DNA from 4 places in the Synechococcus elongatus PCC 6301 genome. Region 4 is predicted to be linked to each of the others. Evidence: predicted binding sites of a transcription regulator. Region 4 holds the regulator's gene; each other region holds the start of a gene.
The links. Region 4 encodes NtcA, which controls nitrogen genes in cyanobacteria. Its sites were predicted from a motif close to GTANCNNNNGNTAC; they were not measured.
Positions count from the first base shown of each region.

Region 1: SYC_RS03610 (MSMEG_0569 family flavin-dependent oxidoreductase) is a predicted target of NtcA. The motif match lies at 3,584-3,597, and genes of this name have one in related genera.
Region 2: SYC_RS05650 (DUF3155 domain-containing protein) is a predicted target of NtcA. The motif match lies at 3,891-3,904, and genes of this name have one in related genera.
Region 3: SYC_RS02650 (circularly permuted type 2 ATP-grasp protein) is a predicted target of NtcA. The motif match lies at 4,864-4,877, and genes of this name have one in related genera.

Region 1 is NC_006576.1:781,469-788,830, reverse strand. Features, by position in the region: gene SYC_RS03635 (sll0787 family AIR synthase-like protein) at 1-146, opposite strand, end outside; gene SYC_RS03630 (MSMEG_0567/Sll0786 family nitrogen starvation N-acetyltransferase) at 143-775, opposite strand; gene SYC_RS03625 (MSMEG_0568 family radical SAM protein) at 824-1,921, opposite strand; gene SYC_RS03620 (Nit6803 family nitrilase) at 1,914-2,918, opposite strand; gene SYC_RS03615 (MSMEG_0572/Sll0783 family nitrogen starvation response protein) at 2,955-3,437, opposite strand; gene SYC_RS03610 (MSMEG_0569 family flavin-dependent oxidoreductase) at 3,662-4,975, shown strand; gene gor (glutathione-disulfide reductase) at 5,029-6,369, opposite strand; gene SYC_RS03600 (hypothetical protein) at 6,468-6,899, opposite strand; gene SYC_RS03595 (PHP domain-containing protein) at 7,063-7,362, opposite strand, start outside.
Region 2 is NC_006576.1:1,175,172-1,182,533, forward strand. Features, by position in the region: gene SYC_RS05630 (hypothetical protein) at 1-76, opposite strand, end outside; gene SYC_RS13435 (photosystem II reaction center protein K) at 364-501, opposite strand; gene tgt (tRNA guanosine(34) transglycosylase Tgt) at 555-1,709, opposite strand; gene cobS (adenosylcobinamide-GDP ribazoletransferase) at 1,738-2,493, shown strand; gene SYC_RS05645 (sensor histidine kinase) at 2,474-3,520, opposite strand; gene SYC_RS05650 (DUF3155 domain-containing protein) at 3,981-4,310, shown strand; gene SYC_RS05655 (alpha/beta hydrolase) at 4,410-5,048, opposite strand; gene SYC_RS05660 (NifU family protein) at 5,414-5,659, shown strand; gene serS (serine--tRNA ligase) at 5,748-7,034, shown strand; gene rseP (RIP metalloprotease RseP) at 7,081-7,362, shown strand, end outside.
Region 3 is NC_006576.1:571,874-579,235, reverse strand. Features, by position in the region: gene SYC_RS02680 (Rqc2 family fibronectin-binding protein) at 1-157, opposite strand, end outside; gene SYC_RS02675 (DUF370 domain-containing protein) at 283-546, shown strand; gene SYC_RS02670 (alpha/beta fold hydrolase) at 816-1,772, opposite strand; gene SYC_RS02665 (branched-chain amino acid transaminase) at 2,376-3,290, shown strand; gene SYC_RS02660 (histidinol-phosphate transaminase) at 3,320-4,441, shown strand; gene SYC_RS02650 (circularly permuted type 2 ATP-grasp protein) at 4,938-6,404, shown strand; gene SYC_RS02645 (alpha-E domain-containing protein) at 6,424-7,362, shown strand, end outside.
Region 4 is NC_006576.1:1,488,931-1,496,292, forward strand. Features, by position in the region: gene SYC_RS07285 (cyclic nucleotide-binding domain-containing protein) at 1-2,282, shown strand, start outside; gene SYC_RS07290 (hypothetical protein) at 2,543-3,130, shown strand; gene SYC_RS07295 (pre-16S rRNA-processing nuclease YqgF) at 3,075-3,506, opposite strand; gene SYC_RS07300 (DUF3084 domain-containing protein) at 3,503-4,801, opposite strand; gene ntcA (global nitrogen regulator NtcA) at 4,894-5,562, opposite strand; gene fabI (enoyl-ACP reductase FabI) at 5,791-6,570, shown strand; gene hisB (imidazoleglycerol-phosphate dehydratase HisB) at 6,585-7,214, shown strand; gene SYC_RS07320 (methyltransferase domain-containing protein) at 7,283-7,362, shown strand, end outside.

The DNA.
Region 1 (7,362 bases), 710 kb from region 4:
GCTGCTGCTAGTCCCAATTTGGGAAAGGGCCGATGGGGCAAACTCGCTGCTGCTGCTTGAATATCGCGCTTGCCCTGCAAGCCTGCCAAGGTTTGGAGTTGAGCCGCGAGAGCAGCCAAATCTTGGGCAATCGCAGCATCGCTCATGCGGCTTGACGACGGGGGCGGAGCATCCGGGCCGGTTGGTAGTAGTTGAGGTCTGCTTCCATCAGATAATGGGCCAAGCCCCGAATTTCCAACTCATCCAGCGACTGCCAGTGCAAGCGTTGTAAGAAGCGAACATTTTGAATTTGCACCGTTGCCAAAAAGCGATCGCAGCCCCAAGCATTTGCCGTGGTCACAGCTTTCCAGATCAGACCTTTGCCAATCTGGTTTTGGCGACGAAAAGCGGCATCCACGCCCAAGCGACCGCCGTACCAGACCCGAGGTGAGGATTCGAGAATGCGGACCACACCGACAACCTGCCCGGCCGCATCACCGGTGTGAGCAACTGCTGCAATCGGATAGGCGATCGCGTCTTGATCATCGCGATCGGAGTCTTTAAATAACCCTTGCTCTTCGCAGAAAATGCGTCGCCGCAGGTCCCAGTAGCCCGCCAGCAGCGGCGAAGGCGGCTGCGCCAGATGAAAAGAAAAGCGATCGGAACTCGCCGTTGGCGACAGTCGAAAGTCTTCAGCATCAATGCCAATGCCCCAGCGCACCGAGGGCACAAAACTGTTTGGCAAGGAGGTGCGGCTCTGGCCCAGCTCGGGACTAGTGGGATCAAGGAAGTACATCGCAATACCCGAAATCACGACGATGAGACAAATAAGAAGAGACAGGGACTACTCGAACAGCGAGAGGGCAGAACAAGCGCCACATTTGGCGCAGCCCGCAGACATGGCCGCCGATCGCAGATCGGAATCATGGAGCAGTGCTCCCACGGCTTCGTAAATCTGCAGCATGAAAGCGGTCGTTGGAGCCGGATGACGTTCCAGTGGTGTCCCCGCGATCGGCACAAACGGCACGATGAATGGATAAACGCCGATCGCAATCAGCCGCCGACTGCAGTCGATCAAGCTGTCAGCGCTATCCCCGAGTCCGGCTAGCAGGTAAGTCGAGACTTCACCGCGACCGAAGACGGCCACGGCCTGCTCAAAGGCGCGGTAGTAATGCTCGAGGGTCAGCTCCGATTTCCCCGGCAAGATGCGACGACGCACCTCCGGTTCCACCACTTCTAAATGCATGCCCAGACTGTTGACACCCGCAGCTTTCATTCGGCTGAACCAGACCGGATCATCCGGTGGCTCACACTGGGCTTGAATCGGTATGTCCACCACTGCCTTCACTGCTGCGGCTGTTTCTGCCATCAGACGAGCCCCGCGATCGCGACTGTTGGGCGTGCCCGTGGTCATTACCAGTTGCCGAACGCCATCCAGCCGAACGGCTGCGGCCACAACTTCTGCGACCTGCTCTGGCGTCTTTCGAACAATCGTTTGGCCTGAGGTCAGCGACTGCTCGATCGCACAGAACTGGCAAGACTCGCTGCGATCGCGAAAGCGAATGCAGGTCTGTTGCAGCGTCGTGGCCAGCACATCCTTGCCGTGCAGGAGGGCGATCGCCTTGTAGGGAATGCTTTCCGCAGTCTGCAAGTTGTAGAAATGGGGTTCCGGCGGCGTTTCCAGCGTGGTCGTCAGCTCGCCTTGATGATGGAGAGCCACACCCCCATCCGCCGTTGTCGTCAGCTGGTAGGGCGACTGTTGCGCCGTCGAGTTGTAAACCGGCACCATCACTGTTGTGCCCTCGAGGGTAATCGCCCGATGGTCCGAAGGCCCTGCACCGCCTTGGCGACCAGGATTTCCTCTAACCGCCGGAGCCATCACCCCTTGTACTTGGAGTTCCGTCACCAACTCCCCTAAGGACTGAGACGTTGACTTAGGCATGGAGATAGTCCTCCGCAGTCTCAGCCGGTGCGGCTTCTAGGTTCGGTAGTTCTGGCAAGGCAGCAGCTGAACCGATCGCTTGCACTTGTGTGGCAGGGCTGCGATTGATCCGAAGGCTGAGTAAATCGGGGCGCGAATAGTGACCGACGCTGTCCATCATTCGCTTACGTTTGGTGATCAAACTTTTGTCGAGTTCAGCGATCGCGAGTCCTTCGCCCTCGGGCAGTGGCCCTGCGAGATAGCGCCCTTCGGGACTGATGATCGCGGTGTGACAGCCCCCTTGAAAGGCTTTGTGCAAACTACGATCGGGAGTGATTGTGTCGTAGTCGGCCGGATCCAACCAAGCCGTCGAGCTGAGCACAAAGCAACCGGCTTCGAGGGCATGGTGACGCAGTGTGACCGCGGTTTGCTCGCTAAAAATTGGCCCCACCAGCGATCCTGGGAATTGGGCGCAGTGAATTTCCTCCCCCTGAGTCATCAGACTGAAGCGGGCTAAGGGGTTGTAGTGCTCCCAGCAAGCCAAGGCCCCAACCTTACCCAGCACCGTTTCGACAACGGTTAGGCCCGCGCCACCGCCTTGTCCCCAGACCATCCGTTCGTGATAGGTCGGGGTGATTTTGCGGCGCTTCAGAAGTAAGTCACCCTGATCGCTAATCAATAGCTGAGTGTTGTAAAGACTACCGCCATCTCGCTCATTGACGCCGAGCAAAACAAAGAGACGATGCTGTCGAGCAGCCCTGGCAATTTGCTGGAGTTCCGGCCCCGTCATTGTGAAGGCTTGTTCGTAGAGCTTGAGGTGCGATCGCCCCATCAGAACCGGCGGTTCGACGAAGGAGAAATAAGGATAGTAGGGCAGAAAGGTTTCAGGGAAAACAATCAGCTGAACGCCCGCTGCTGCGGCTTCTGCCATGGCCGCTAGAACCCGAGCAACAGATCCTTCCAAACTGAATAGAACAGGTCGGATTTGTGCAGCTGCCACAATGATTTTATCGGCCATCGCTTCTGCCTAAGAATCCTAAAAAACCAACTTGAACTAGAGCGTCCAAGTGTCGAGGATAAAAGCCCCTTCCTTGCGGTGCATCAGGATCAGATCCATCGCATCCAGGGGATTAATCGGACGGATTCCCGGGATTAAAGCTCCTTCGCCATGACCGTAAAGCGCCTGTAGGGCAAATCGGCAAGCGTAGACTTTGCCACCTTGGTCCAAGAACTTTTGAATCCGAGCGTTGAAGTTCAAGTGACCATCAAAGGCTGCATCACCCAACTTGGGAAAGCCACGCTGAACCCCGAGAGTGACCCCAGGCCCATAGAGCAAGATGGATGTTTCAAAGCCTTTGTTAATTAGGCGGCTAGCTTGGAGAAGGTTGACGAGACCGATCGACCCTTCAAAGGCGACTGTGTGAAATGTGATCAGTGCTTTTTCACCGGGTTCTGCTTTGACATCCGGAAAGACTTTCTCTTCATAATCAACCAGAAAATCACCCGGTTGATTGGCCGGCTTCGTCACTTCAGGCATGGGAAAATCTGCAATTAGAACGGTGGCTGCTGGTGTAAACAGCTACCAATTAACTAAAACAAGTTCTAAGGAATGACTGTAACGGTGACTACTAAATGATTGCCTGTTTAACCTGACTTAATTCTGGATTGAATAATCTTCTTTCGGTCGCGATTGATACGGTTTTATATGTTCTGAATAATTACATTTAAATTGGGATGTTTTACCTAGTTGACCGCGATCGCATGCAGAACTCTGAACCCGCCCGACTTCGAGATAGTGTTCGCGATCGCCATTCCACAATTGTCATTGGGGCGGGGCAAGCCGGTCTGTCGATGGCCTACTGCCTCCAGAAACGGGGTCTGCAGCCCTTAGTGTTGGAGAAGCATCGCATTGGTTTTGCCTGGGATCAGCAGCGTTGGGACTCGTTTTGTTTGGTCACGCCTAACTGGCAATGTCGGCTGCCCGACTTCCCCTACGACGGTGCTGAACCGGAAGGATTCATGGGCCGGCAGGCGATCGTCGATTACCTCCATCGCTTCGCGAAAACCTGTCGGGCGCCCATCCGGGAAGGGGTCACCGTACAACGACTGCAGCAGTGCGATCGCGGTTTTCAGCTGCTGACCAACGAAGGGGAGTACTGGGCGCAACAGGTGGTTATTGCCACAGGGGCTTATCACGAACCCAAACGGCATCCGTTAGCTGCTCGCTTGCCGGAGTCAATTGTCCAAATCGATGCAAGAGACTACCGCAATCCTGAACAGCTCCCACCAGGCGCGGTACTGGTTGTTGGCAGTGGTCAGTCGGGCTGTCAGATTGCTGAGGATTTGTTCCTGGCCGGCCGAACCGTTCATCTGAGTGTGGGCTCTGCCCCGCGATCGCCACGACGCTATCGGGGCAGGGATGTCGTCGACTGGCTCGACCAAATGGGCTACTACGACACCCCGATCGATGCCCATGCAGATCCGCGCAGTGTTCGCCGCAAAACCAATCACTATCTGACAGGGCGCGATGGGGGGCGGGAAATCGACCTGCGTCAACGGGCCAAAGAGGGTCTGCTCTTGCATGGTCGTTTGTTTACGCTGACCTCCCAAGCCATTCAGTTTGAGGACAACCTCGCTACTCATTTGGATGCGGCAGATGCGGTTTACTGTCGGATTCGCCGCAGCATCGATGACTTCATTGCTCAGCATCAGCTAGAAGCGCCAGAAGAACCGCCCTATCAACCCTGCTGGCAGCCGACCGAAAGTCAAACCTCAACCCAACTTCTAGTCGCTGAGATTGCGGCCGTGATTTGGTGCACGGGCTATCGCAGTGATTTTTCTTGGGTCGAAGTACCGGTGTTTGATGGTTCGGGGCTGCCGGTTCATCAGCGCGGTGTCACCCCAGTACCTGGTCTGTACTTCATTGGCCTGCCTTGGTTACACACCTGGGGATCGGGCCGTTTCTGTGGGGTCGGCCAAGACGCTGAATACCTTGCCGATCAAATTCAATGGCGCCGCGATCGCCGCGATGCTAGTCAAGAACGTCTGGAATGTACCGCACTCCTCGGGTCCTAGCGGTTGCTTGAACCCTGCGATCGCAAGCCGATGAAGAGTGCTACCAGTCGACTCTAGGGCATGGTTACGAACTCCTCTGCTGAAGTGGGATGCAAAGCCATCGTGGCGTCAAAATCAGCTTTCGTCGCACCCATCGTCACTGCGATCGCCACACTTTGAATGATTTCAGCCGCATCTTTGCCGACCATGTGCGCTCCCAGAACGCGATCGCTCTCAGTCTCAACCACTAGCTTCATCAACACCCGTTCTTCCGCTTGAGGCAGGGTGTAAAACATCGGTCGGAAGCGACTACGATAAACCCGAATGCGCTCCTCACCGTATTCCGCTTTGGCTGCTTCTTCGCTCAGGCCAACACTACAGGCTTCTGGCTGGCTAAAAACAGCTGAAGCAATATTCTCGTAGGAGATTTGGCGCGGCTTTTGCCCAAATTCGGTATCGGCAAACGCCCGACCTTCTGCGATCGCCACCGGCGTAAGGTTAACGCGATCGGTGCAGTCACCCACCGCAAAAATATGGGGCTGATTGGTGCGACTCCAAGCATCAACCGCAATGCGACGACCCTCGATCGCAACCCCGGCAGCGTCTAGGTCCAAGCCTTCCAGCCAAGGTTCCCGCCCCGTGGCCATCAGCACTTGATCCACGATTTGCTGGCTGCCGTCGCTATAGCTCAGTTGTAAGCCCGTTTCAGTCTGATCGATCCGCTCGACCGTGACGCCCGTGCGGAACTGAACACCGAGCTGGCTCATGCCGGTTTGCACCGCTTCCCGCAGTTCTTGGTCAAAGCCCTGCAAAATGCGATCGCGGCGAATAATTTGCGTGACTTCTGAGCCCAGGCTGCGCAGAATGCCCGCAAACTCACAACCAATGTAGCCACCACCAATGACTGCAAAGCGCTGGGGTTGTTCGGGGAGATGAAACATCTCCCGCGAGGTAATCGCTAGCTCACCGCCCGGAATCGGCAGCTTGATGGGGCGGCCCCCCGCTGCAATCAAAATTTTTGCCGCCGTCACTTGGCGATCGCCCACTTGCAAGCGATGCTCATCCACAAACTGGGCATGGCCCAAAATGAGATCGACACCGGCTTTTTCGAGCAAGCTGATATGTAGACGACTGAGGCGGTTGACTTCCGCATCGATGGCCGCAATCAATTTGGGCCAAGAGAATTGAGGCTGTATAGCAGACCAGCCATAGGCTTCGGCGTAATGATACTGACTGGCAAAACTGGAGGCATAGACCATCAGCTTCTTCGGCACACAGCCACGAATCACGCAGGTGCCCCCGACCAAATCGGTTTCTGCGATCGCAACTTTGGCACCATAGCTAGCAGCTCGTTTTGAGGCTGCCAACCCACCAGAACCGGCACCAATCACCAAGAGGTCGTAGTCAAAACTCATGCTGCAAAGCCCTGTTTGGCCCGAACAAAAAATGAGGGCAGCCGCGCTGGAAGTTCAAGAGCAGCCACCCTTTGCTGGTCTGCGACGCGATTCGCGGTTTACTTCTTCAAGTCCCGCGCCATTTGACGGAACATATCTAAATCACCGGTCGAACGACGACGACTGCTCGTTTCGCTGGTCTCGGCTTGACCGGCAAAGGTTTTTGTTGGCGCTTTGTTGGCCTCGGCCTCCGCGGCTACCTTGTTCAAAGCCGCTTGCTTCCGCTGGTCTGCTTGGGGCAAGCCCTCAGAGGCTTCAACGACTTCCAGCGACAGGGATGAAACTTTTTGAATGAGAACTCGCTCTTCAGGATTGCTCGCCGTTTTAGGAAAGGTGTGTTCAATCGTTGAAGCAGAACGGATGTAATCCAAATTGCCCAAGCTCTTCGCTTCGTCTGCATCGAGGTAGAAGCTCTCCCCTTTCTGCTTGGGTTGCGGGGCTTGTTCTGCTTTGGGCTTGCTCTGAAACAGACCCCGAATAAAACCGGTCATGAATTGACACCCCAACGATTACTAAATATGAAGGCACGGTTTCCTAATTCTACGGGGAAGCTGCTAGAGCGTTAGACCCGCACTCACAATCAGTTCTGGAACGATTGCCCACAGCTGCGATCGCCCTTGGCTAAGCAGCAGTGTCGTTGAGATGAGAACCGAGCTAAAGGCGACTGAGCAAACTGCGACCATGGGTGTCGGTGCCACAGCTACTCAGCAAGTTCAACTCAGCGGCTAGGCTGGCGATCGCTTGAGTTGGTTCTGGGGTGGCTTGCCTAGGATTGGGATTGCCGTAAGCGTAGTAGGTCTCAACGCCGTCGATGCCGTAGCGATAGGCCGCCAAAATCAATTCTTGGGGCGATCGCCGATAGCGAGCGGGGTGCGCCAAAATGGCTAGCCCTCCTGCTTGCTGAATGGCGGCAATCACATTGGGTGCCAGGTGCGCATCTCCCTGCGGCGGACG
Region 2 (7,362 bases), 310 kb from region 4:
TTCCAGTATCGGCAAGCTCTGGTGAGAGGCTACCCTGACCTGAGCGATCGCTTTTCACAACATATAGCGAGTTCATCCTGAGACTCTCCCAAACCACAAAAATCAGTTGTCCAAGAGAGATACGTTCAGTGTCGCTGAGCGGATGCATCTGATCGGAAAATTTTAGTGGTGCGGCATAAGTCGAGTGCTGGAACTTTTAAATTCTGAATTAAAACCAATGAAATACAAGGTTTTAGACAGCTATCTTGTACTTAGATGCAACTGGTTTCTTGTCCCACATCCTGCTGGATAATCGGCAGATATACAGAATCGGGGAGATGGCATTGCCACCTCCCCGATCGCGTAAAGCTTGTGTGTTGAGTCTTAGCGGAAGCCGACTGCTGCTTGCCACACGAAGGCGAGCAAGAGGAAGAACACCGGAATCACAGGCAGTACGTCTACCAAGGGATCGAAGATTTGGTAGGCTTCCGGCAATTTCGCCAAGAGCAATGCAGCTTCCATCGTTGAACTCCCTTCTCTGAACGCAAGACTCGACTCAGTTGTTCTGAATGCTATCACGGCGATACGGGCACTGCGGATGGCTGTAACCAATGGCCAAACTCTTCGACGAAGCGATCGCTCAAGATAGCCTCGCGAATCCGAGTCGTGAAGCGCACCAGCTCGGTGATGTTGTGAATCGAGAGCAAGGTATAGCCCAGAATTTCCCGCGATCGAATCAGGTGGTTGAGGTAAGCGCGGCTGAAGTTTTGGCAGCAGTAGCAGTTACAGTCTTCATCCAGCGGCTGGAAATCTTCGCGGAACTGTGCATTTTTCAGGTTCCAGCGATCGCCCTTGACTAAGGCAGCACCATGCCGCGCCAAACGAGTTGGGATCACGCAGTCAAACAGGTCAATCCCAGCGGCGATCGCCTGCACCATTTCGCGGTACGTCCCCACACCCATCAAGTAGCGAGGTTTATGGGCGGGCAAGAGCGGTGCTGTCGCTTCCACAATGCGGTGAATTTCTTCTGAGGGTTCGCCGACACTGACACCACCGATCGCATAGCCCGGTAGGTCAAGCTGAACGAGATCCCGGGCCGCCTGCTGGCGTAAATCCAGATAGACGCCGCCTTGAACAATGCCGAATAGGGCTTGATCCTGGGGTCTTTCATGAGCGTTGATACAGCGCTCCAGCCAGCGATAGGTCCGTGCCACCGCCGCTTCGACGTCCTTGCGCTCAGCTGGATAGGGCGGGCATTCATCGAAGGCCATGATCACATCGGCCCCCAGTGCATTTTGAATGCGAATCGATCGCTCGGGGGTGAACTCAATCACCGCGCCATCCCGGGGCGATCGAAAGGTGACGCCGCGCTCTTCAATCTTGCGCAGTTCACTCAGGCTGAAGACCTGAAAGCCACCGGAATCAGTCAGCATTGGCCCCGACCAATTCATGAAGCGGTGCAGACCGCCCGCTTTGGCCACAATCTCTTCGCCTGGTTGCAAATGCAGGTGGTAGGTGTTGGACAGCACCATCTGAGCGCCGGTATCGCGCAGTTGGGCAGGCGTTACAGTTTTGACCGTAGCCAACGTCCCCACCGGCATAAAGCGCGGGGTTTCAACAATCCCGTGGGGCGTGTGAAAGCTGCAAGCTCGGCCCCGTGTTTGGCTGCACTGTCGATCGATTTGGAACTGAAACGCTGTCAATGAAGCCACCGCGCACTGCCGATCCATGCTATCGCCGTAGCTGGCGCTTCCCGACATGATCCGGCAACTCTGGACTGAGCTGAATGCCGCCATTCTCTTTTACACGGTGCTGCCGTTACCCCAACGCTGGCCGACGCAGTTTGCGGGCATGAGCCGCTGGGCACCGATCGTTGGACTCATTCTGGGGCTGATTCTGGCGGTGAGCGATCGCCTCTTGGCAGTTGGTCAATTTCCACTACCGCTCCGCAGCTTGCTGATTGTTTTGCTGGCGATCGCCTTGACTGGCGGATTGCATCTGGATGGGGCGATGGATACAGCGGATGGGTTGGCGGTTCCCAATCCCGATCGCCGTTTGGAGGTGATGAGCGATAGTCACACGGGTGCCTTTGGCGCGATCGCTGCGATCGCCATCATCAGCCTGAAAACGATTGCGCTTTGCTACCTTCCTGCCCCGCGATCGCTGTTGATTTTGCTGATTCCAGTCTGGGGGCGCTGGGCGCAAGTGCTGGCGATCGTCCGTTATCCCTACCTCAAAGCCGAGGGCAAGGGGGCAATCCATAAACAGACGGGACGCGGCGCGATCGATCTCTTGCCAGGGGCGATCGCCTTAGTGCTGGGAATTGGCGCGATCGCTCGATTCCACTCCCTGACAGTTGCGCTTCAACTCCTCGCGATCGGGCTCCTCTGGGCTTGGGCAACCGGCGCTTGGTTGCAGAAAAAACTAGGGGGACAAACCGGCGACACCTACGGTGCAATCGTGGAATGGACAGAAGCCTTGATCTGGGTTAGCTTCACGATCGGGCAGGTTTAGTCCAAACCGGCACGGTGAAGACGAAGGCTACACCCGTTTTGGGTAAGTCTGGCTGGTAAGCCGCTGCAGGGCTGTAGCAGCGTAAATCACCGCCGACAGACTGGCTGAGGTCACGAGCGATCGCTAAACCCAAGCCGCTGCCGGGAATTTCGCCCTTCCCTTGGACACCACGAAAATTGCGCTCGAATAGGTGCGGTAAGTCTTCTGCTGGGATCTGAGGACCGTCATCCCAAACGCAGAAGGCGATCGCAGCGGTATCCAAAGCCACCCAACTTAAACCGATGCAGCCCGACACTGGTGTGTATTTGCAGGCGTTTTCTAGCAAATTCCCCAGAATTTCCTGCAGGGTGCTGGCGGGTGCCAAGACGGGAGGCAGCGGTCGCCAATCTTGCACTTCAAAGGCCAGCCCTTTCTCCTGGGCGATCGCGACGGTTCGCTCAATTAACAGCGGCAAATAATCATCAACTTCTGTCGGAATCTGCGGCGAAGCCGAGTTTAACAACAGTGGATTCGCACTGGGTAAAGCCGCGGTCGGAGCGGACTGGGAAGGTGAGTTGAGCAAGTTGAGGAGATCAGCTAGGCGATCGCTCTCTCGCAGCAAGCTCGCTGCTAACTGACGATTGCGTTCCTCGGGTTGCATACGGCGCAACAACAATTTGGCAAAGGTGCGCAGCGCCGTCAGCGGATTTTTGATCTGGTGTAGTAGAACCTCGAGCCGATCTTGCTCTTGAAGCTGCCAGTAATCGCGGTGCTGCAGTTGTTGTTGCAACAGCTGATTTTGTTGATCGAGCGATCGCCCCAGGGCCAAGGTGTCCGCAATTTGCTCCAGTTGTAGGGCTTCAGGTTCCGTCCAGTCGCGATCGTCACGACGGGTCACCAACAAGCCCAAAACTTGGTCGCCCTGCCGCAGCGGAATCCAGCGCTGATAAGACAGCTCGCCCATTTCTGAAGAGCGCATGAACTGCTCAATCGGCAGGGCCAATTTCGGGGCCGGCACGGATACAGCACTGTCACGAACTGGCGCCAAGGTGGATTGCGCGTAACCGGATAGAGGGCAATCGGCACTAGCATGGTTGCCGAGTCCTGCGCTTGGGGATCGACGAGGTAAACAGCACTGAGACTGGCCCCCAGCGCTTGGCTCAACAATTCGAGTTGCGCTTGGCAAATCTGCGAAAACTCGACCCCGGTCGTCATCCACGATCCCCATCAATCTGAGACGGAGCTCTGCCAAGCCTAACGCGAGCCTTTGCCCACAGCCTAGCGAGATCAAGGATAGGGGGACTGCTTAAAGAGGTGAGCGATCGCACCAAACTTAAAAAGTCATAAGGAAACTGATACGGACTGTAACGTCCGGCTTGTGCGACCCCAGCACTATCTATATGATGGAAGTTAATTTTGTATTGACAATTACAGAGCGTTCAGTTCTTTTTGGGCTGCTTGAAGCTCTGGGTAACGTGCAAGATCGGCCGAACCGAGGGGGTAAAGTCGTGGCGAGAAGACGGAAACGGAAAAGTCGGCGGCGTCTAGAAGGACGGAAAATTCTCGACTTGGTGCCTCAATATAGCATCGACAGTGGCGATGACAAGCCTGTGACGGCTGCTCGCAACTTCATCCATTCCGAGAAAATTGCACCGCCGGCTCTGCTGTTGGTCAAGCGCAACGAACACACGACCGATCGCTACTTCTGGGCCGAAAAAGGCCTATTCGGCGCTCAGTACGTTGAAGAGAATCACTTCTTGTTCCCCAGTCTGCGTGCCCTCCTAGAAGAGGAAGAAGAGTACGAAGACGAAGAAGAACCGATGTTGGCGACCTGCTAGGTCGGCGATCGGGCTCACTCACTCCGTTGTAGTTTGTGTTGAAAAGCGTAGCGATCGCTCAAGATCCCTACGCTTTTTGCTGGATGCTCTCTCGGGAATTCAGTCGCTGGCCACCGCAGTGTGGGGTGGCAGTTGCTGATTCAAAAAGTCGCGCAGTGCGGCGATCGCAGGGCGATCGATCCAGTGACCGCTCTGTGTTGGGAGGAGCTGACTTTGGCAACCAGCCGCTTGGAGCCGTTGGTGAATCTCTTCACCCGCTGCGAAGGGAACGACCGGATCGATCGTCCCATGGGTAACGATCGCGGTTGGTGTTAGGGCCTTAGGCCATTCGAGCGACGGATGCCAATAGCCGCTGCAGATCATCAAGCCTTTGACGGGCAGCAGAGCGCCCATTTCCAAAGTCATGGCAGCTCCTTGCGAAAAGCCCAATAGCAGTGTGCTCGATAGCGGTTGTTGGGTTTGCGCGGGTAACGCCAGCAACCAAGCTTTTAGTGCAGCGATCGCTTCGGACAAGCCTGGCCAATCGGTCTGGTAGAGGTCGTACCACATGCGACCGGCTTCTGTGCCTGGGCAAGTCAGCGGCGCTTCGACGGACCAGAGGTCCAGATCTGGTCGCGCAAACTCGGCATCGAGTCCGAGGAGATCCTCTGCATTCGCCCCAAAGCCATGGAGCAGCACCACTTGTCCGGCAGCAGGAGCGATCGCCGGGCGATGGCGAGCAGTCAGCATTATGGTCATCCCAAGGCTTCCAGTCAGGTGACGCTATTCTCGCAAGCCTGACCCGGAGCTGCCGTTTTCCGCAAAAGAAGAGCCTCTAGCGATTGCTAGAGGCCGAAAAACAGCTTCTCCTGCTTTCGGGTTGGTGGAGAAGTCTGAGCTGTTTGCAGTCTGGCTGAGGAGTCCTTAGAAGATCCAGAGTCTTCAATGAAATGTGAGCTTTGCAAAAGCAGGGACTTTCTTGCCCATGAAGGAATGCTCAGAGTGCGATCGCTGCGCCTCAATCCTCAGCCTTAGAACTTTTCAAGCGACTCGCCAACCCCAAGAGCCGCCAAGCAATCGCGGCCTGCGTCACAATGGCGGGTAGTTGAACCTTCCGAGATGGCATGGCTACAGAGACTTTGGCCCTGACGCCCGAAAACGTAGAAACCGTCCTGGACGAGCTGCGCCCCTACCTCATTGCCGATGGCGGCAACGTCGAACTGGTTGAGTTGGATGGCCCAATCGTCAAGCTGCGCCTCAATGGTGCCTGCGGCTCCTGCCCCAGCTCGACCATGACCCTGCGCATGGGCATTGAACGCAAGCTGCGGGAATCGATTCCTGAAATTTCTGAAGTCGAACAGGTCTTCTAAAAACGCCTGCATTTAGTTGAGCACCGCCACGCCAGTATGCTGAGTGAGGCGCAACTTTGTCTGCGCTAGCTGCATTCCTGCTGAACCGGTGCTCGACCTTCGTTTGCTGCGTGAAAATCCTGAGGCGACCCAAGCGCGCCTCGATCGCCGCCACTCTAGCTACGATATCCAGCCTCTGCTGAGCCTCGATCAACAGGTGCGGCAGTGGGAGCAAGAGCGAACCCAGCTCCAAGCCCGCAGCAATGAGATTGGGCGGAGTGTTGGCCAAAAAATGCGCGAAGGGGCTGACCCGCAAAGTGAAGAAATTGCAGCGCTCCGGGAAGAGGGGAACCAGCTCAAGCAACAGATTGCTGACCTCGAACAGCAAGAGCGTCAGGTCCGCAGCGAGCTCGACACCTACCTATTAACCCTGCCGAATCTGCCCGACGAGACGGTCCCCCTCGGCAGTAGTGAGGACGAGAACCGCGAGATCCACCGCTGGGGCGACGACCGCATTCGTGAGGGTGAATTTGCGCCGCACTGGGAAATTGGCGAGCGACTGGGACTATTTGATTTCGAGCGTTCGACGCGCATTGCCCAGAGTCGCTTTGTAACGCTACTGGGTGCGGGCGCGGCTTTGGAGCGAGCTTTGATCGCTTTCATGCTCGATCGCCAAACGGCCGCAGGCTACACCGAGGTGGCGCCTCCCTACCTGATCAACAGTGCCTCATTGACCGCTTCGGGTCAGCTGCCCAAATTTTCTGAAGAAAGTTTCCGCTGCGATCGCGACGACCTCTGGCTGACCCCGACAGCAGAAGTGCCGCTGACCAGTCTCTATCGCGATGAAATTCTCAGCGCTGACCAACTGCCACTGCGCTACTGCGCCTACACCCCTTGCTTCCGGCGCGAAGCAGGTAGCTATGGCCGCGACACACGGGGATTGATTCGACTCCACCAGTTCAACAAAGTTGAGCTCTATCAGTTCGTCCATCCTGACCATTCCGAAGCAGCTCATCAGCAACTCCTTGCCAATGCTGAAGCGATTCTGCAGGCTTTGGAACTGCCCTATCGCACGATCGAACTCTGTACCGGCGATTTGGGCTTTTCAGCTCAGAAAACCTACGACATTGAAGTCTGGCTACCCTCAGCAGGGCGCTACCGCGAAATTTCTAGCTGCTCCAACTGCGGTGATTTCCAAGCGCGGCGCGCCAACATCCGCTTCAAAGAAGCAGGTCAAAAAGGGACGCGCTTTGTCCACACGCTGAATGGCTCGGGTCTTGCTGTGGGTCGGACCATGGCAGCAGTTCTAGAAAACTACCAGCAGCCAGACGGCAGTGTACGCGTGCCCGAAGCCCTACAGCCCTACCTCCGCCAGACCGTGATTGGCCAGCCTTAAAGCGCCGGTGTCAGAATAGAGCCATTGACCCTCCTAAGGATTGCGCATGTCAGTTCTGGCTGCGATCGCTGTCTTAGCGTTGCTGATTGTGGTGCATGAAGCCGGTCACTTTTTGGCAGCACGCTGGCAAGGGATTTACGCCAACCGCTTTTCGATTGGCTTTGGGCCTGTGCTACTGCGCTACCAAGGGAAAGAAACAGAGTATGCGCTGCGGGCCTTTCCCTTAGGCGGCTACGTCGGCTTCCCTGACGATGACCCCGACAGCACCATCGATCCCCGCGATCCCAATCTGCTGCGCAACCGCCCTGTCCTCGATCGCGCCATTGTG
Region 3 (7,362 bases), 920 kb from region 4:
ACGACAGCAACAGCCAGGGGCGATCGCTCATGGTCCGCAGACCGAGAGACAGACTGAAGCGATCGCGTTGATAGACCTGTTCGAGCCGAGCCGGCACAACCGCTGTTTGGAGTTCCCGGCAGACCGCGACCAACGTGGTGTAATCGACAGGTTGCATGGGACTTCGGCAGGCAGACTGATGCCAGCCTATCAGGCCAGCGGGAGCCTCAGCTTTGGGCTGACCTAGGGCCCATGGAACAGACAGCTCCTAGGATGGGGCCACTGCCCCCGACCACTTCAACAATGGCTCAAGCCTTACTCAACGCCGGTTTCGGTAACTTTGTCGCCGCCGATCGCCTGATTGCAATCGTCAGTCCTGACTCCGCTCCGATCCGGCGCACAGTGAGTGAAGCCCGCGAACGTGGGCAACTCGTCGATGTCACCTGCGGTCGGCGCACAAAGGCAGTTCTGATCGCCGATTCAGGCCATGTGATTCTCTCCGCCCTGCAGCCAGAAACGATCGCGGGCCGCATCCTCAACAGTCGCGGCGACCTCAGCGGCGCTTGAGCAGACTGCCTCCTCATCCACCAGAAGCCAGAGAAACTTATTTCATTGATTGGAACAGTTAGGACGCTACTACCCGATTCACAGAGCCTCTCACCAGCGATCAACATCGGTTAGTCTTACCCGCCACGATCGCTTCCCTACCGATCAGTCCTACCCGAAATCTTGTTGCGGGGGGCTGGGGGAGTCGAGTCCCCCAGTGCGTGGGTGTGAGGGTGCGCAAACACCCCCACGGACAGAAAGCTCGGATCTCTCAACCAGCAGAGCCTGTCTTAAGCCGCGATCGCTTGGCGATCCAGCCAATTCAAAATCAGCGGATTGACCAACTCCGGTCGCTCATCGTGGGGGCAATGCCCCGTCGCCGGCAACGTTAGGTACTCAATCACCGCCTCGCTGTCCGCCGTCTGGAAAATTTTGCTCGCAGAGACGGGCGTCCAAGGATCTGCCTCACCCCAAATCACCAACAACGGCCGCTGTAGTTGTGGCAACAGCTCTTGAGGCGAGGGGCCAGCGGGCGATCGCAAAATTGCGGCAAAGACTTCGTAAGCTCCGGGATCGCAGGAGGGGCCGTAGAGCAAGTCAACCAGCTCCTCGGTCACTGCGTTGCGATTGCCGTAAACCTGCCGCAGCGTCTGCCGGATGCGAAAGCGCTGGCGGACTTGATTGAACAAAAATGGGCCAATCTTGGGCGTATTGACGACTTTGGCAAAACTGCTCATCACCCAACCCAAGGGCCAGATCATTTCCTCGGGGCGATGGTTGAGACCACCAGCACAGTTGAGCAAGACGCCGCCCCGCCAGCGATCGGGCTGATCCACCAACAACATCAGGCTCAGCAGGGCGCCAATCGAATTGCCGACCACCCAAGCCGGCTGCTGGATGTGCGTCGTCCAAAAGTCGTTGACCAATTCTGCCCAGAGGTCGAGGCTGTAGTCGCGATCAGGTTTATCGGACGCGCCAAAACCGAGTAGATCCAAGGCGTAGACTCGGTAGCCCCCCGCAGCGATCGCAGGAATATTTTTGCGCCAGTGGCCGAGATTGGCTCCAAAACCATGGAGCAGGATCAGCGGTTGACCTTCGCCCGCCACCGTCCAGCGAATCTTGTGCCCTTGCCATTGCCAATCCTGGGCGATCGCGGCAGCCATGGCGACAGTCATGCAGTCTTGGTCTCGAAAGGTGCTTTCGCATTCTGACGCACTCTCCCTGCCCTGCGATCGCAATGCCTCCATACGCCCCAGGGACAGGACTTTCGAGGTTTGGCGCCACCCTTCTGTCCAGACAACCGATCCACCAGGGTCGGTTTCCCCAACTCCCAACTGAGACAAGGACTGCTAAATTGTTAACAAGCGTTAAGAATTCTTTCGAGGTCTTTACATTATGTTGAGTAACCTACAACTTTGGTGGTTCCTGCTGACCGATCGCGATGTCAACCGCGACCCTCAGCTCACCTCTGTGATCCGCGATCGCCTGTTTGAAGGCATGGAAGCGGCGGTCTAGTCGCCGTCGGTTGTGTTTGATGTCGTTAACTCCCCTGCCCCCGACTGTCTCGCTGAAAGCTGGCGAATTGTTGGGGGCTTTCGCGATCGCTCCTCTTTAAAGTCTGGGGAAGGCGCTCTGCAGCCCGGCACCTCGCTCAGTTGAGCGGTTTCTCCGAGTCACCCATGCCAGCCCAGCACTTACCGCGATCGCTCTACCTCAGTCCTGTCTTTGAGGAACGGGTAGAAATTTCAGGATTTGTAGACTCAATAAAGATGGTGAGAAAATAACGCAGGCTCAGTCGCCGCACTGAGACGTTTCTCTATCCATTGCCACTGGGAGTCTCGATCGGGACCATGAACGACTTTCTGCCCTACGCTTTTTTTCGCGGACAGTTGGTTCCCTTCCCTGAGGCACAACTCTCAATTGCAACTCATGCCCTCCACTACGGCACCGGTGCCTTTGGCGGGCTGCGCGGGATCCCCGATCCTGAAAATCCCGATCGCGTCTTACTGTTTCGGCTCGATCGCCACTGCCAACGGCTGAGTCAAAGTGCTAAGTTTCTCCACTTTGAATTGAGTGCCGAGGAGATCTTCAAGGCAATCGAAGCCTTCGTTCAGAAAAACCAGCCTAGCCAATCTTTCTACATCCGCCCCTTCGTCTACACCTCGGATTTGGGGATTGCGCCGCGCCTGCACAACATCGAAAAAGACTTCTTCATCTACGGTCTGCAGCTGGGCGACTATCTCTCACCCGAAGGGGTCAGTTGCCGAATTAGCTCTTGGTATCGCCAAGAAGATCGCAGCCTACCGCTGCGCGGCAAAATCAGCGGTGCCTACATCGCCTCATCGCTCGCCAAAACTGAAGCGGTCGCCTCTGGGTTTGATGAAGCCATCCTAATGAATAGTCAGGGCAAGGTCTGCGAAGCCACGGGCATGAACTTATTCATGGTTCGCAATGGCCGTCTGATCACCCCTGGCTACGACCAAGACATCCTAGAAGGCATCACCCGCGACAGCGTGATTCGGGTGGCACAAGACCTGGGGATCCCCGTCGATCAACGCCCGATTGATAAGTCGGAATTGTTCATTGCCGACGAAGTATTCCTGAGTGGTACTGCCGCCAAGGTGACGCCGGTCAAACAAGTTGAGAACTACTTGACACCGTGCGATCGCCCGATCACCGATCAAATTCGCCAACAACTGACCTTGATCACCGAAGGGCGCTTGGCCGCCTACCAAGACTGGGTCTTTCCGATCGCTCTTCGTTAATTTCTGCTCCTCCTCACCCCTGCCGCGCCATGCTGCCGTTTTTGCGTTCTGAGCTTGCTCGTTGCCAGCCCCACCACCCCAATCCGGGCGGGACTGGTATGGCGATGGACATTCTCGACACTAATGAGTGTCCCTATGATCTACCGACCGATCTCAAGCAAACGCTGGCAGATCGCTATGTGGAGGCGATCGCGTCCAACCGCTATCCCGATGGCAGCCACACGGATCTCAAGGCGGCGATCGTCGACTACTTGAGTGAGCAAACCGCTGGGCAATGGCAACCGGGGCCAGAGCACGTCACTGTGGGCAACGGCTCCGATGAGCTGATTCGCTCGATCTTGATTGCCACGTGCCTGGGTGGACAAGGCTCGGTCTTGGTGGCGGAGCCAACCTTCTCGATGTACGGGATTGTGGCAGAGACTTTGGGGATTCCTGTAGTGCGGATCGGCCGCGATCCCCAAACTTGGGAGATGGATCTGGCGGCGGCCGAAACTGCGATTACCCAAACGGAGGGCACGCCAGTTCGCCTCTGTTTCGTTGTCCATCCCAACTCACCCACCGCAAACCCGCTGACGGAAGCGGAAAAAGACTGGCTGCGCCAAGTCCCGCCCCAGATTTTAGTGGTAATTGATGAGGCCTATTTTGAATTCAGCGGCGAAACCCTGCTGGCTGAGTTACCCCAACACCCCAACTGGCTGATTACCCGTACCTTTTCTAAAGCGTTGCGACTGGCCGCCCATCGTGTTGGCTACGGCATTGGGGATCCCCAACTGATTGCTGCCCTCGAAGCAATTCGGTTACCCTACAATCTGCCAAGCGTGGCTCAATTGGCAGCAACTCTTGCCCTCGAGGCGCGATCGCAACTACTCTCAGCCATCCCTAGATTGATCACTGAACGCGATCGCCTCTATCGAAAACTGCAAGTCGTTTCCCAGCTTCAAGTCTGGCCTAGCGCTAGCAATTTCCTATTTTTAAAAACGCAGTCTTCCTCACAAACTGCAGCGTTAGCCGCACAACTCAAAGCTCAGGGAACGTTGGTGCGCCACACCGCTGACGGACTGCGAATTACGATTGGTAGCCCAGCAGAAAATGAGCGGACTTTAGCTCATCTGCAAACAGCAATCACTCAATCATTACCAGCGACGGTCTAGGGCAGTTAGGGGACAGCGGGAGGCTGGTCAAGAGCCCAGTTTTCCCAAAAGAAACTAGCGCTACTGTTATGGGCGGGTTGCAGGGGATCTACCTTGAGAATGCTAGAGATTAACAGTAGTAAGAGTCCTTGCAGAATCAAGCAAGAACCGACTGACTTGCCAAGCTGTAAAAAGCGGAAGTTCATCATAGGTCGGAGACTGAACTCGATTTCATTAGACCGCAAAATTATCGGAACCTCTGTGATGCACCACACAGGGATCCAAATTTTAGACAGGGATCTCGCAACTGTGTCAATTTTGGCGATTGCGGCTGCTTGAATCTGTCGTAGGTGTGTCCAAAGCTCCAACCAAAGGGCTAGCAGAGATACTGCTACGACCTTCTAGCGATCGCACCTTAACCAAATCCAAAAGTTTATCTTGCCGTATCCCGAACTACAGAAGTGGACTCTGAGCGATTTCTATAGTCCTTTCATGACATTTATGGGGTAAGACGGGCGTGCTCTTTCAAAGCTACGATCCGGGGGACTTCTACGACGAGCTATTTTTGGCCCCAGGGCAACCTCGTCCTGAAGCAGAGCTCCTAGTGCGCAAGGTTGATACGTTGCCCGTTGAAGAAATTCAGCGCCGGCAGCAATTAGCCCAAAACTTCCTGATGAAAATGGGGGCGACCTTTAATGTCTATGGAGCGGAAGGCGGGATCGAGCGGATTATCCCCTTCGATATTATCCCCCGTTTAATGAGTGCCACAGAATGGTGGCCTTTAGAGCGAGGGTTAAAGCAACGAATTACAGCACTCAACTGCTTCTTACAGGATATCTACAATGACCAAAAAATCCTGAAGGATCGGGTCATTCCTGAGGAATTAATTCTCTCAGCTAATGGGTTTCTTAAGCCTTGTATTGGCCTGAAGCCACCCCATGGCATCTGGTGCCATATCGCCGGCATTGATATGGTCCGCGATCGCAGTGGTGCTTGGTATGTTCTCGAAGATAATGTTCGCTGCCCGTCCGGAGTTTCCTACTTCTTAGAAAACCGCCAAGTGATGAAGCGTACCTTCCCAGAGGTCTTTAGTCGCGGCGGCGTTTTGCCGGTCGATGAATATCCGGGGCATCTGCTAGATACCTTACTGCACCTTGCGCCTGATCAGGTTGATAACCCAACCGTTGTCGTTCTCAGCCCAGGTATTTACAATTCGGCCTATTTTGAACATGCCTATTTGGCTCAAAAGATGGGTGCCGAGTTAGTTGAAGGTCGAGATCTGGTGATCGCGGATGGTTACTTACAAATGCGAACTACCTGTGGTCTGAAACGTGTGGACGTCATCTATCGGCGCATTGATGATGACTTTATTGATCCCCTTGCCTTCAAGCCAGATTCGCTCTTGGGGATTCCTGGTTTGCTGGAGGTCTATCGTCAGGGACGGGTTGCGATCGCCAATGCCCTAGGCACCGGCGTAGCAGATGATAAGGTGATCTACACCTACGTGCCGGCGATGATTCGCTACTACTTGGGTGAAGATCCAATTTTGAATAATGTGCCGACCTTCCTCTGCTGGGAAGAAGACCAGCGAGCCTATGTCCTTGATCACTTAGATGAGTTAGTGGTTAAGGCAGCGGGTGAATCAGGAGGTTATGGTATGCTGATTGGCCCCCAAGCCAGTGAAGAAGAACGGCAAAAATTTGCCCGCTTAATTCAAGAAAATCCTCGCAATTACATTGCTCAAAAAACTCTCAGTCTGTCGCGATCGCCGACGTTAATTGATGGTGAACTTGTTGGTTGCCACGTCGACTTGCGGCCCTATATTCTCTGTGGAGAAACCATTCACATCACACCGGGTGGCTTCACGCGCGTCGCAATGCGTAAGGGTTCACTTGTCGTCAACTCATCGCAGGGTGGCGGCAGTAAAGACACCTGGGTTCTGACTGAGTCATCAGATTTTAATTCTAGTCAGTCGCAAGCTTAATAAGCAGGAGGATATTTGTATGCTCAGTCGTGTTGCTGACTCTATCTATTGGCTCAATCGCTATATCGAACGGGCTGAGAATATTGCACGTTTTGTCGATGTCAACTTTAGCCTCAACCTCGATATCGGTTCGAGCACCTCGCAACAGTGGGAACCCCTGATTGTCACCACTGGCGATCATGAACTCTTCCGCGATCGCTATGGTGAGGCAACAGAGGAAAATGTGCTCAAATTTTTGACCTTCGATCGCGATTACCCCAACTCAATTTTCAGCTGCTTGGCTGCAGCACGAGAAAATGCGCGTTCAATTCGCGAGATCATCTCCTCTGAAATGTGGGAGCAAGTTAACTCCTTCTACTGGATGATCAAAGACACTTCTAGTCATGCGGGTGAGGTCGATCTACCTCGTTTTTTTCAAGAGGTAAAATTATCGAGCCACCTATTTGCTGGCGTGATGGATGCTACCCTTTCCCACAATGAAGGCTGGCACTTTGGACATCTCGGACGAATGCTGGAACGAGCGGATAAAACAGCTCGTATTTTAGATGTGAAATACTTCATCTTGCTGCCCTCACCTCAGGATGTAGGGACGTTGCTCGATGAGTTGCAATGGATTGCGCTGCTCCGATCGGCTAGCGCTTACGAAATGTTCCGAAAACAGGGCAGACGCCGGATTACGCCCTTGGGAGTGGCAGAATTCCTCATCCTCAATCCCATTTTTCCGCGATCGATTCGCCATTGCCTCGGCCGTGTCGAATCCTCTCTCCATACGATTTGTGGGACGCCCTCTGGAACTTGGTCGAACTTGGCGCAACGGGCGATCGGGCGGCTCAGCGCTGAATTAGGCTATTTAACAATGGCTGAAATTTTTGAGATTGGCTTACATGAATTTCTCGATGATCTCGAACAAAAAATGAACCACGTTGATCAGCAAATTTTTGAGACCTTCTTCACGCTC
Region 4 (7,362 bases):
TGGGCTACTGGTACGGCGGCAAGTCTTGGTGCCAATATTTCTGCCCGATGGCACCTGTTCAGTCTATTTACAGTGAGCCAGGGGGATTATTAGGCAGCAAAGCTCACACCAGTGAGCAGCTGATTACACAGTCAATGTGCCGCACTTTCTTGCCAGATGGTCAGGAACAGAGTGCCTGCGTTGCCTGTCAAAATCCCTGCATTGATATTGATGCTGAACGCAACTACTGGAATAGTTTAAGCAAACCTGAAACTGGCTTCATTCGCTATGGCTATGTAGGCTTAGTGATTGGCTATTTCGGCTATTACTATCTCTATGCTGGCAACTGGAACTATTACTTCTCTGGAGCGTGGCTACGACAGACAGACCAGCTGACCTCACTCTTTGACCCAGGAATTTACCTATTCGGTCAAGCCATCAATGTTCCCAAAATCATCGCTGTTCCTCTTATCCTGGGGATCTGTACAGCGATCGCTTATGGAGGGGGGCGGTGGCTAGAGAAGCGTGCAAAGTCTTACTATCGACGACATCCAAAAGAATTATCACTGGAGACGATTCGCCATCGTATTTTTACTCTCTGCACCTTTGGTATCTTCAATTTCTTTTTTATCTTTGGCGGACGTCCTCTTATTCAGCTCTTTCCCTGGGCTGTGCAATATCTCTACGATCTGGGATTAGTGACACTGAGTACACTTTGGCTCTACAAAACTTGGCGGCGCAGTCCTGATCTTTATTCCCGTGAAAATTTAGCCAATCGATTCCGCAAGCAACTAGAAAAGCTACAGCTCAATGTATCGCAGTTCCTCGAGGGTCGAACCCTCAACGATCTCAACACTCACGAAGTCTATATCTTGGCTAAGGTACTGCCTGGATTTACTCGTGAGAAGCGACATCAAGCTTACAAAGGCGTAGTCCGAGAGGCCTTAGAAGAAGGCTACATCAACTATTCCAGCAGCCTAGAAGTTTTGCAGCAAATGCGTCAGGAGCTAGGCATTACGGATGATGAGCACCGCATCGTCCTCGAGGAAGTTGGAATTGAGGATCCTAGCCTACTCAATCCTGATCGCCAACGCAGCCTTGAGAATCAGATTCGCCTTAGTGGTTATCGCAAATCACTGGAACGGTTACTGCTCCTGCAAAGCAAACAAGTAGCTCAGGGCTCATTGGATCCCGGATCCTTACAGGATTCAGCAACAATTCGATCGCTGCGCCGTCAGTACTCAATTACATCTCAAGATGAAGAGTGGATTTTGAGTGGGCTTGCAGGCAATGCCAGCAGTGTTAAAAGAGCAGAGTTTCTGCTCGCACAGTTATCTCAATTAATCGATTGCTATCGTGTCCTCAATCAGCCAGTTCTCTATGATCACAAGGCTGTCCTGACCCTATTACGGGAGAACATCAGCCATAAAAAGGAATTGATCGTGCGATCGATTTTAGAAACCCTAGGACTGCTGCAATCCGATCCGGCTGCGTTGGGCTTAGCTCAACGTTTACAACAGGCGTCACCAGCAATTTTAGGGGAGGTTTTAGACCAAGGGCACTGGAGCGATCGCTTACCCGCAGCAATTTTGCAATGCCTGACCCAGCCCGGTGAAATGCCTGTTTTCTGTTCCCTAGAATTTTCGGCTCAGGCAACGCTCGGGCACCTAGAAACTTTGCTTCTGGATCAGAATCCCATGATTCAGGCGGCGGCGCTCTACGTCATCGCCCAATTGGATCCAGAGCGGAGTCAAGCGATCGCGCGTGATCAGCGTCACCCGTTCAACTCCCCACTGGTGAAAGCCACCCTTGAGCAGCTATTAGCATTGCCATCAAATGCCTCTGCTCATCCATCCCTGACCGACTTCCCAATGCTGGAGCGAGTGGTTTACCTCTTCAATAGCGATTTCTTCCACCGCATGCAAAGTGAGACGCTCATTGCTCTTGCCGATCGCGCGGAAGTGAGAACTTATAGCAAGGGAGATCTCATCACCGAAGCAGGAGACACCTGTCGAGAGTTACTACTGTTAATTGAAGGGCATGCCAACGTTCATTATCAAACTGGAGCTGAGGTTCGAATTGAACAGCTGCATCCAGGTCAAACTCTAGATGAGTTGGAAGTTTTAGCCCATAGCAAGTCAGAGAATACGATCGTGGCTGACAGTGAGAGGACTCGAATTCTTGCCATTTCTGTCGATGCCTTTGATGACTTTCTTGATCATGATCCAGATTTTGCTCGACGGGTTTTGGAATTAGAAAGTCGGCAACTCCAGCGATTTGTGCGGTCGATGCAGTCGATCTAAGAAGCAGTTGAAGCAGGTATTGTAACTATTGTTTCAGTTGAGACATTTACAAGATAGAAAATAAGGGGCTTAAGCTCCTTGTTCCAGAAGATTATCATCTTCGGCGAACTGTCCTATATAGATTAAAGAATGCAATAGTACTGGCTACAAAGCTCGCTGGCTGTTCAGCAATCGTGAAGTTGATCCCAACTTTTACCCCAATTCTGGCGTCCACTAGTGAGAATGGCAGACTGAAGCCAACCACAGCCAAGGGAGGATCTATGGGCTGGTTGAAAGGCACGATCGCGGTGATTGCGATCGCCATTGGGGGGACAGCAGCAGCAGGCTGGGTTTACTACCGGCCAGTGCTAGCACCTTTCCAGTTACAGGCCAATTCCTCTGGCACTGAAGCGAGTCAAGAACGGCGTCTCCTCTATGCCTGCAATCCCGATCGCGCTGGCTTAATTCTTTTGCCGGGCGCTTTGCCTGAAGCCAAAGCGGCGATCGCCCGCGAAATTACCGATCCGCAGCAGCAACAGTTGGCAAGTCAACTACTTGAAAACCTAGAGCGCGAGACTAAGCTCGGAGTTGGCACCAGTATCGGTCCTGTCTGGCTGAAGCAGCAGGAATCGACGATCAGTCGCGTCGTGGGTGAAACCGTGCGCCAGCAACTCACCACTGAACTCCAGAAGGAGTCCGATCCACTGGCGGCAGCATTGGGCAATCAATTTACAGACGCTTTGCTGCAGCCACTGGTCAATCAAGTCACCACCCAGGTGATTGGCGTCGCGAACGTTGTTCTAGAACAGAACATTAACCGCGCTTGCGGCACGACTGCTGCCTTCGGTAGCGCTCCAGCAGCAGAATAGCGACCAGATCATCCACGGGGCGGGGCGGCTGCCGTAAGCCCTGGGGTAGTAAGCGTCGCCAGCCCCGCACGGGATACATCTGCCAGTAGCGATCGCGGGCTTCGAGGGTGCTATTGCGCTCATCTACTAAGGCAATCGGCGGAGCACTCGGCAGGGCACTGAGTTGAGCTTGCCACTGCTGGGATGTGGTTTGGTTGCCGAGGACTAACAGTTGGGGCGATCGCGCTTGGAAAAGCTGGGCAAGCACTGCGATCGCCTCAGCGGAGGCCAAGATCCGGTGCTCCAGTATCTGCCCAGTCTGCGCTTCCATCAAGGCCAGACCACATTTATCACGGCCCGGATCAAAGCCAATCCACAATCCTGCAGCACTGGTCATGGCTCAGTCGAGAACTTGACTTGACCATTCTGGATGGCGCGGAGATCCAACTGCAGGGCATCAGCCGTGGAAATCGCCTCACTGGTCACCACCTCAATCGTCACCTCACCAGGCGTCTGGCGCAGTTGAGATAAGAAGCGCAGCAGGGTTTCAATCCGACCATCGCCAATCTCTAGAACCTCCGACAACACCCCCTGTTGGCGCGCCCGCAGCTGAGCCGCCGTCAGTAGGAGGTTAATCCGCTGGCGCAGTTCATCCGCATCGAGACTGCTGGGGACCAAGGAGGTACTGCCAATGCTACGCCCAGCCGGCAGCAGCAGCTGATTGGGGGTGGCATCCGAAAAGACAAATACGCGGGGTTCACCAACCACCACGTTGGCAGCTGAGAGAATCCGCACCACAAACGGACGGCCCGTCCGCAGTTGTTCCCGCAAGCGATCAACTTCCGCTTGGGGGATCTGAATGATCTGTTCCCGCACTTCTTGAATGCCAGGACGCGTCGCCTGAGCCGCCACCACATTGGCTTCGCGCAGGATCATGTCGATCGCCTCTTGAGTGCCCTGGGGTGCCAGAATTTGCACCAGTTTGCTGACCAAGACTTGCCCCCGCGTAAGGGCAACATTGCCCCGCCGGAAAGCAATTAGCGTTTGCTCCAGTTGCTGAATTTCCCGAGTCAAGCTGGTCTGTTTGGACTCCAGCTCGCGCAGTTGCGCTTCACGGCTCGCGACTTCGCGATCGCGGCTTTGCAGCTGAGTTTTGAGCTGATCAATCTGGTCGCGGACGGCTTGGCGCTGAGCTAACAAGTCTTGGCGTTCTTGCTGCAACTTGACCAAGTCCGATCGCAAACTCGCCGATCGCGTTTCCACGTCCTCTAGCCGCACCGCTGTTTGTCGCTGCTGTTCTACCGCCGCCCGTAACTGCTGATTCGTGCGATCGAGCTGGCGTTGCGCTTCCTGTTGGCTGCGGCGGGCTTGCTCTCGTTGGGCAGCGCTGGCTTCGAGGTCGCGCCGCGCTGTTTCGAGATCCTGGCGGGCTTGGCGCAGGCGATCCTGAACCTGGTTGAACTCAAATACCCCTGCCCGCAGCTGAGCACTGGTCGCGAAAAGAATGCCCAGGGTGGAAGCCGAAATGAAGCCACCCGTCAAAATGGTGACTACGACGGCCGTATCTTTAGGCCGTAGGTTGAACAGACTGAGGCGCGCCTTGCCAATTTTGCTGCCCAAGCGATCGCCAATCGTCGCGATCACGCCGCCCAGCACCAGCACCGCTAAAACCAGAATGTATCCGGAAACCATGTCGGGCCGCTGCCAGACTCCTCACACCTGTTCACTCCATGATGGGGGCGATAGGGAGCCTCAGCAACGGAATCCCTGAGTTGGAGTGAGATTTAGCTGAACTGCTGACTCAGCGCCACCGGATTAAAGACCGTGATCCGCTTTTTGTGAATCGCAATCAGTTTTGATTCCCGTAGGTCACCCAGCAAGCGCGTCACTGTCACCCGCGTTGAGCCGATCGCTTCCGCAATTGCCTGGTGGGAAAGCTTGAGATCGATGGTGATGCCATCAGGGCTGGGGATGCCAAAGTCGCGACAGAGAATCAGCAAAAAGCTGACCAAGCGAGAACCCATATCGCGGTGCGCAAGCGTCTCGATCATCATTTCGGTCTGCAGAATCCGCGAGGACAGCCCCTGCAGCATCACGTTGGCCAGTTCCGGCCGTTCGATCAGCGCCTTCTGCATGAACTCGATCGGCACCGAAAACAGTTGAACCGGCGTAAAGGCCACTGCATGGTAGAAGCGATCGGAGCGCTGACCTGTCAGCAGCGACAGCACTCCAAACACGCTGTTCTCACGCAGCAGGGCCACCGTAATTTCTTCGCCCGACTCATAGACTCGTGAGAGCTTGACCGCTCCTTTGACAAGCAGGTAGACCCGTTCAGCCGGATCCCCCGGGAAAAAGATGGTCTTACCCCGCTCAAACTGCTCAATCTGGAGGGGCAGCTTACCGCTTCCCAACTCCCGGAACATCGTCAGCAGAGAATTTTCGTTGGCCAGCATCGCAACCGTGCCTTATAACTCCGCGCAAGGAATGGCTGGTGGGCATGGCCATGAACAGCAGCGATCGCGCCGTTGTTGAGAAAGCCAGAACCAGAACGAGCCAAGTGTCTCGTTACCGTACGGCCTAGCCTAGCTGCTGCTTGTAGCAACTGCTACTTTTTCGGCGACAGCCGTGGGGAGGCAGCCAACAGCGGATAATAAGCGGTTGGTTCTGTTGTTGCCCCTGCTATCATGCTCGACCTCTCTGGAAAGAAAGCCCTCGTCACAGGCATCGCCAATAATCGCTCAATCGCTTGGGGGATTGCCCAACAACTCCATGCTGCTGGGGCTGAGCTGGGGATTACCTACCTGCCTGACGATCGCGGCCGGACAGAGTCGAAAGTGCAAGAGCTGACCGCACCACTCAACCCCAGTCTGTTCCTGCCGCTGAATGTGCAAGATGCAGCACAGGTTGACGAGACTTTGGGCACGATCGCCCAGCAGTGGGGCAACTTCGACATCCTGATCCACTGCCTTGCCTTTGCCGGTAAAGAAGAACTGTCGGGTGACTTCAGCGCGACGACTCGCGAAGGTTATGCCCGCGCCCTGGAAATCAGTTCCTATTCATTGATCGACTTAGCGCGAGCCAGCAAACCGCTGCTCAATCAAGGCGGCAGCATCCTGACCCTGACTTATCTGGGTGGCGTGCGCGTCGTGCCCAACTACAACGTCATGGGCACCGCCAAAGCCGCACTGGAAATGAATGTGCGCTACCTGGCAGCAGAATTTGGTCCGCAGGCCATACGCGTCAATGCCATCTCTGCTGGCCCGATTCGGACGCTGGCATCCTCAGCCGTCGGTGGCATCCTCGATATGATTCACCACGTTGAGGAAACCGCACCGCTGCGCCGTACTGTCACCCAAATGGAAGTCGGCAATACGGCAGCCTTCCTCTCCAGCCCGCTCGCCAGCGGCATCACCGGCCAAGTCATCTATGTCGATTCCGGCTACAGCATTATGGGAATGTAGGCCGCGCAACGACTATGCAACTCAGCGATCGCCCTTTGACTGCCCCGGGAACGGCACCCCGCCAAGCCACGGTCAGCCGCCGAACCGGAGAAACCGATGTTCAGGTGTTCCTCAATCTGGATGGCACCGGCCGGTGTCAGGCCGATACGGGGATTCCCTTCCTCGACCACATGTTCGATCAGATTGCTTCCCACGGCCTGATCGATCTGGAAATCACGGCTAAGGGCGATCTGCACATCGATGATCACCACACCAATGAGGATGTGGGCATCACCTTCGGCTTAGCTCTGGCAGAAGCCTTGGGCGATCGCAAAGGGATTGTTCGTTTCGGTCACTTTGTGGCACCGCTGGATGAAGCCTTGGTGCAAGTGGCGCTGGACTTTTCGGGGCGGCCACACCTCACCTATGGCTTGACTCTGCCGACGGAACGGGTGGGCACCTACGAAACACAACTGGTGCGCGAGTTTTTTGTGGCGATCGCCAATAACGCCAAACTGACCTTGCATCTGCGTCAGTTGGACGGCATCAACTCGCACCACATCATCGAAGCGACTTTCAAAGCCTTTGCGCGATCGCTGCGCATGGCCACAGAAGTTGATCCGCGCCGTGCCGGTCAAATCCCTTCTTCGAAAGGGGTCCTTTAGCAGCGGCAGGGCGATCGCCGTCTGTCTTTCCCAGTTCTGAACTCCATCGTTCTGAGGCATCGCTCAGCATGACCAACGCGGTCAACCAAGCGCAATTCTGGGAACAGCGCTATCAGGAGGGCAGCGATCGCTGGGATTTGGGGCAGGC